2 regions of the Paenibacillus sp. OAE614 genome follow, and region 2 is predicted to be linked to the other one. Evidence: predicted binding sites of a transcription regulator. Region 2 holds the regulator's gene; the other holds the start of a gene.
What was found. The regulator CtsR, encoded in region 2, represses protease genes until heat stress. The targets are predictions, from matches to a motif close to ATGGTCAATAAAGGTCAAACA.
Positions count from the first base shown of each region.

Region 1: ABIE48_RS05725 (ATP-dependent Clp protease ATP-binding subunit) is a predicted target of CtsR. The motif match lies at 1,301-1,321, and genes of this name have one in related genera.

Region 1 covers NZ_JBEPOD010000001.1:1,139,956-1,143,374, reverse strand. The annotation lists gene ABIE48_RS05735 (polysaccharide deacetylase family protein) at 1-86, opposite strand, end outside; gene ABIE48_RS05730 (helix-turn-helix domain-containing protein) at 400-993, shown strand; gene ABIE48_RS05725 (ATP-dependent Clp protease ATP-binding subunit) at 1,539-3,419, shown strand, end outside.
Region 2 covers NZ_JBEPOD010000001.1:7,463,463-7,466,881, forward strand. The annotation lists gene ABIE48_RS34035 (GNAT family N-acetyltransferase) at 1-686, shown strand, start outside; gene ABIE48_RS34040 (CtsR family transcriptional regulator) at 1,092-1,553, shown strand; gene mcsA (protein-arginine kinase activator protein McsA) at 1,583-2,107, shown strand; gene mcsB (protein-arginine kinase McsB) at 2,136-3,194, shown strand; gene clpC (ATP-dependent protease ATP-binding subunit ClpC) at 3,272-3,419, shown strand, end outside.

The DNA.
Region 1 (3,419 bases), 6.3 Mb from region 2:
AGCCCTCCTTCTGCCGAAAGTACAGTGCTAAAAACAAGCAGGAATGATAAGAGCCATTTCGAGTAATGCAACTTCTTTTTCAACATAATCTACCAACCTTTTTCTCTCGGATTTGGCTAAGATGTCGTAGATACGCGAATCTAGTAATCTAGCACCCTTGCATTGTACCCTTCCCGGCTGGCGAGTTCAATTTCAATTCGGTAACAGTTTGATGACTGAATTGGAAGCATTTTGGGGTTGAAGTGAAAAAATAGTTCCTATTATTCACTTGACAACGAGATACCGTAAATTCCCGGGTCATTCGGCTGAAAACCGGGACCTTGCAGAAACAGGCGATAGCACTATTGAAAACGTAGCCGAAACTATTGTAGAATTTTAAGAAAAATCATCGGAGGAAATATGCCTAAACAACAAGAACCGCATTCCATTCAGGCGTGGTCTCTGATCAATCGCAAATACTTAGGAAAAGGAATCCGCGTCAAACGCTTCCGCAAGCCATCCCGCTGCCAAATCCGCAACCGCGTGCTGCTGGCTGTCCTGATGGCCAACGATATCAAGCTGTCGCAGCTGGCTGAGGACATTTCGGTTTCTTCCCGGAGCGTGAGCGCCTGGGTATATGAAGGACGGATCCCGGGAAAAAAGAATTTGGACAAGGTATGCCAATACCTGGGCTATCCGCATCACATTCTGTTTAATCATACCGTCACATCTACAAGCCCGATCATCTGTCAGCCTTCCTCTTCGCGCTTCATGCGCCGGACGCTGACCCGGTCGCCTGTCAGCAACAAAATACTAACAGGGCTGTGCATGGTTCACGACCTGTCCGTCAGCGACGTCAGCGAATGGATGGACATCCATCCCGGAACGTTCCGGAAATGGCTGCACCAAGGGACGCTGCCGTCAGCCAGCTTTCAGGACCGGGCGGAACAATTTTTCCGCATCCCGAAATTCATTTTGTTTGCCGACTGCATATTGCAGGACGAGGAATCATGACACTTTTGGCTTATTCACCGCATTGATCATACAAGGTACGCCCTGCTGTTACGGAGACATTCCGGACGGCAGGGCTTTTTTCATGCTTTGGGAGGCCCGGGCTTTGGTTATATCGCAAAAAAAATTTCCGCTAAATGTGCCACACTCTCCGAATGTACATCGATAGACGTTTTTCTTTGCCTTCCAGCCGTTTTTTCCGACTCAAGCAAGCCGAAAGGCCGAACCGTTCTTTCTCCCAAACCTTTTTCTATATACTTACGAAAAATAACTAAAAACCTGTTGACATGTGTTCCAAGTGAGGTATAATAAGGTCAAAGAAAGTCAAAGTCAGAGCAAAAGATCAAACTTGTACTGCATGAACAACCTCTTTAGGAGTTTGACTTTCGGTGCAGCCGTCTTTGTCCTGACGGAAGTTCTGACTTTTATCCCTTTATTCCGGCGGCCTGCTCCCGTAAGGCGCGGGCAGCTGTTTTCTTGATTAGGACATCCAGATGAAGTATCCAAAGATTGATTATTCCATTAACTAACGAAAGGGGCATGCCTTCATGCGCTGTCAACATTGTAATCATAACCAGGCAACCGTAGGTCTGAGCCTCACTGTCAACCATAAATCCGAGAAATTGTTTCTTTGCGAAGATTGCTATGCCAAAGTAAACGGCGGCGTGCCGTTTGCGGCCGGCTTTGGTCCTTCCGGCAGCTATTCTTCTCCGCTGGAAGATTTGTTCCGCGGCTTCATGCAACCCGGCCAGCCGGTATCCGGCGCGGCGCAGCAGCCTCCGAGAGCAGCCGCTCAAGAGAGCGGACGGCGCGGCGGCGGTCTGCTGGATCAGCTCGGACGCAATCTGAACGACGCGGCGCGCGGCGGCAAGATCGATAACGTCATCGGCCGCGATGAAGAGATCGACCGCGTCATCGAAATTTTGAACCGCCGGAACAAGAACAATCCGGTGCTGATCGGCGAACCGGGCGTCGGCAAGACGGCCATCGCCGAAGGGCTGGCGCTGCGCATTACGGAGGGAAGCGTACCAGCGAAGCTGCGGAGCAAGGAAGTCTATTCGCTCGACGTCGCCTCCCTCGTAGCCGGAACCGGCATTCGCGGGCAATTCGAAGAAAAGGTCAAGCAGCTGATCGCCGAGCTGGAACAGCGTAAGAATGTTCTGCTGTTCATCGACGAGATCCATCTGCTCGTCGGCGCGGGCTCCGCAGAGGGCTCTATGGACGCCGGCAACATCCTGAAGCCGGTGCTGGCACGGGGCGAGCTGCAGGTCATCGGCGCCACGACGCTTAAGGAATACCGTCAGATCGAGAAAGACGCCGCGCTGGAGCGCCGCTTCCAGCCGGTGACAGTCGACGAGCCGACCGCCGAGGAAACGATCGAAATTTTGAAAGGGCTGCGTCCGAAATACGAGCAGTTCCACGGCGTACGCTATCCGGACGAAACGCTTGAAGCGTGCGTGCGTCTGTCCAGCCGCTATATCCAGGACCGCTTCCTGCCCGATAAAGCGATCGACCTGCTCGACGAATCGGGCGCTAAGCTGAATCTGCGGGCTCCGGTCGGCAGTGCGGACGAGATCCGCGCCCGTCTGGAACAGATCACAATCGAGAAAGACGCGGCCGCCCGCGATGAAAACTACGAGCTCGCCGCCAAACTGCGCGACGAGGAAGCCGACCTGCAGCAGCGTCTGAACGGGGATGCCGCTGCCGGGGAGGTGTTCGAAGTAACTGTGGAGGATATCCAGAACATCATCGAGCGTAAAACCGGCATCCCGGTCGGCAAGCTGCAGGCGGATGAGCGCGGCAAGATGAAAAATCTGGCCGCCCGCCTCGCAAGCCGCGTCATCGGCCAGGGCGAAGCCGTCGACAAGGTCGCCAAAGCCGTTCGCCGCGGACGCGCCGGACTTCGCAGCGACTCCAAGCCGATTGCGTCCTTCCTGTTCGTCGGGCCGACCGGCGTCGGCAAGACCGAACTGTCCAAGGCGCTGGCCGAAGAACTGTTCGGCAGCACCGATTCGATGATTCGCCTCGACATGAGCGAATACATGGAGCGGCACTCCGTCTCCAAGCTGATCGGTTCGCCACCAGGATACGTCGGTCATGAAGAAGCCGGCCAGCTGACGGAACGCGTACGCCGCAACCCGTACAGCATTATCCTGCTCGACGAGATCGAGAAGGCGCATCCGGACGTGCAGCATATGTTCCTGCAGGTGTTGGATGACGGCCGTCTGACCGACAGCCAAGGGCGTACGGTAAGCTTCAAGGATACGGTGATCATTATGACTTCTAACGCCGGCACGGCCGCCGATAAGAAAATCATGGTTGGTTTCACCGCCAAATCCGAGCAGACCCGCTCGATTCTTGATTCGCTCGGCAGCTATTTCCGGCCTGAATTCCTGAACCGCTTCGACGGCATCGTACCGTTTGCCTCG
Region 2 (3,419 bases):
TTTCCAAACGTTATAATGGATTAATGGTCCGAACCCGGGAATGGTGGACCCGTTCGGTACTGGATGAAGATGGGCATACCGCGGTATATTATTCGGCATCAGGTGCGCCGGAAGGATATGTTCTTTATAAGGTGGAAAACAAGGAGTTTACCATCGATGAACTCGTTTATGTCACGGATGAGGCACGTCGTGCGCTATGGACTTATATCGCCAATCACGATTCAATGGTGACGCAGGTAATCGTCAATTTCATGCCGATAGATGACAGTCTTACATATCATTTGGCCGATCCACGTATTAACCAGGAAATTATCCCATATGGGATGGCCCGTATCGTAAATATGAAGAAACTCGTCGAAGCTTATCCTTTTACAGCCTCCGGCGAGGGGGGATCCGAGCGTCTAACTATTCAGCTGACGGATATGTATGCACCTTGGAATGAAGGCGTTTGGAGCTGGTCGTTCTCATCGGACGGAACCGCATCGGTCTCTCCCCTGGATTCATCTCAAGAACAGCAGGATGAGGTCCTTAGCTGCGACATCCAGGCACTGACCGTCATGCTGACGGGGTTCAAACGGCCGGCTGAACTATACCAATCCGGACGAATTTCAGGCAGTGCGAAGGCAGTGAGCATATTGGAAGCGCGGATCCCCGCCCGACAGACCTTGTTTATGGACTTCTTTTAATCATGGTATAATATTCCTTACTTTATAGTTCTTAAAGAGCTGGAATCCGGTCAGAATAATAGCCCTCTGCATACGTTGCAGGGGGTTATTTCGTATCGGTGCGGTATAAAAAGAAGGAGAACGTCAAAAATGAAGATACACCCTCTTGGCAAAACGTGAGAATATGTTATAATTTAGATCAAAGAAAGTCAAAGTCAACGTAAATTCAAATGTATGTTTGTTTACGGTTGAACTCACAATAGTGAATGCGCAAGGTTTAGATCAGTTATAACATATTCACCGGGTTAAGATCCAGATTCGAGCCCACGACCATTGGTTAAGTTTAGAGAAGATGGTATGGGTATGCGAACGGACTAACGAATGACCATGAAGGTCTTGACGTTTTAACGTAATGGAGGATGAACAATGCGTAATATCTCTGATATTATTGAACAATATCTGAAGGGTATTCTGCATGATAGTCCCGAAGGAATGATTGAAATTCAGCGCAACGATCTGGCTGATCAGTTCTCATGCGTTCCATCCCAGATCAACTATGTGATCAGTACACGATTCACGCTGGAAAAAGGTTATCTTGTGGAAAGCAAGCGCGGTGGCGGAGGGTATATCCGGATTCAACGGATTGAACTCCCGCAATACTCGGCGCTTCATACGCATCTCCACCAAACGATTGGGGAACGCATCGATCAGAACGTGGCCGAAGGGCTGATCTATCAGTTGGAGGAAGCACGCATCCTTAGCAAACGCGAAGCGAGCATTATGCGCGCCGCGATATCCAGAGAGTGCCTGATGATCAAGCTTCCTTACCGGGATGAGATACGTGCTCGGCTGATGAAGGCGATGCTGATTTCTTTGTTAGGCAAATAGGCTTACGGAGAAAAAGGAGGTACATCGGTATGCTTTGCCAAGAATGTGGTAAGAGACCGGCGACTCTCCATTTTACCAAGATTGTGAATGGTGAGAAGACGGAGTTTCATTTTTGCGAATCCTGTGCCCGGGAGAAAGGGGAAATGATCCCCGGAACCTCTGGCGGATTTTCTATACACAGCCTGCTGTCTGGTCTCATGGACATTGACATGGCCGGCAAAGGGGCGGCAAGCAGCGCCAAGGCTGCTCAATCGCTGAGATGTGAAGAGTGCGGGATGACGTACTCGCAGTTTAGCAAGATCGGCCGGTTCGGCTGCAGCTCCTGTTATAAGTACTTCGGCAACCGCCTGGACCCTCTGCTCAAAAGAGTTCACGGTAGTACCGTACATGTCGGCAAGCTGCCCAAGAGAGGCGGCAGCAAAATTCAAGCCAAACGGAAAATCGACGGCTTGAAGCTCGAGCTTCAGCAGCGTATTCATGAAGAGGAATTCGAAGAGGCTGCGAAGCTGCGCGACCAGATCCGTACGCTTGAGAAAGAATTGTCGGAACAGTAAAGTTCACTCGAAGGAGGAGGAATGCGTGATGCCAAATCTCCGGTTTACCGAGAAAGCGCTGAGCGATTGGATGCGCGGCCAGGCCGATGCTTCCGAAATCGTCATCAGCAGCCGGGTTCGGGTTGCGCGCAACCTGCAGCATCTTCCTTTTCCGCTATTGGCCACCCGCCAGCAGTCGGAGGAAGTGCTCAAACGTCTGACGGGTATTCCCAGTGATCACCTTCAGTCTTTTGGAACTTTTTATACCGTGGAGCTCGACCACATCGATCCGCTGGACAAAAGGGTGCTGGTAGAGAAGCATTTGATCAGCCCTAATTTGGCGAATGAATCCCAGAACGGCGCGGTGATCCTCAGTGAGGACGAATCGGTCAGCATTATGATTAACGAAGAGGACCATCTTCGCATTCAATGTCTATACCCCGGTTTTCAAATCCGCCAAGCCTGGGAGAAGGCCTCGAGCATTGACGATAAATTTGAGGAATACATCGATTACGCCTTTGACGATAAGCACGGGTACTTGACCAGCTGTCCAACCAATGTGGGCACAGGCCTGCGGGCTTCGGTCATGATGCACCTCCCGGCGCTGGTGATGACCCAGCAGATCAACCGGATTTTATCCGCCGTTTCACAAGTTGGGCTCACGGTTAGAGGAATTTACGGGGAAGGCAGCGAAGCAATAGGTAACCTGTTCCAAATTTCGAATCAGATTACCTTGGGACAGACCGAGAATGAAATCATCGACAACCTCCACAGCGTCGTGCTGCAGATTATCGAGCATGAGAAAAATGCACGCACGCGGCTTATGAACGATTCCAGACTTCGCATTACCGACCGCATCAAACGGTCCTATGGGATTTTATCCTACGCGGAAGTCATGGATTCGAAGGAGGCGGGGCAGCGTCTCTCCGACGTGCGCCTTGGGGTTGACCTCGGGATTCTCGAAGGACCGTCCATTTCGGTGATGAATGAACTGAATGTGATGACCCAGCCGGGCTTCCTGCAGAAAACCTACGGTCACGATATGAACACTGAAGAACGCGATATTTACCGGGCGAAGCTCATCCGGGAAACCCTCGGAAAGCGCTGAGCCTTTATGATATACAGCTTTACGATGAAGGACGCAAGTGGAGAAGCGATGATAAAACTCATGGAGGTGCAGGAGATATGATGTTCGGAAGATTTACGGAACGTGCGCAGAAGGTGCTCGCATTGGCACAAGAGGAAGCGGTTCGTTTAGGGCATAACAACATTGGTACGGAGCATATTTTGCTCGGACTGATCCGGGAAGGGGACGGCATAGCCGCTAAAGCTT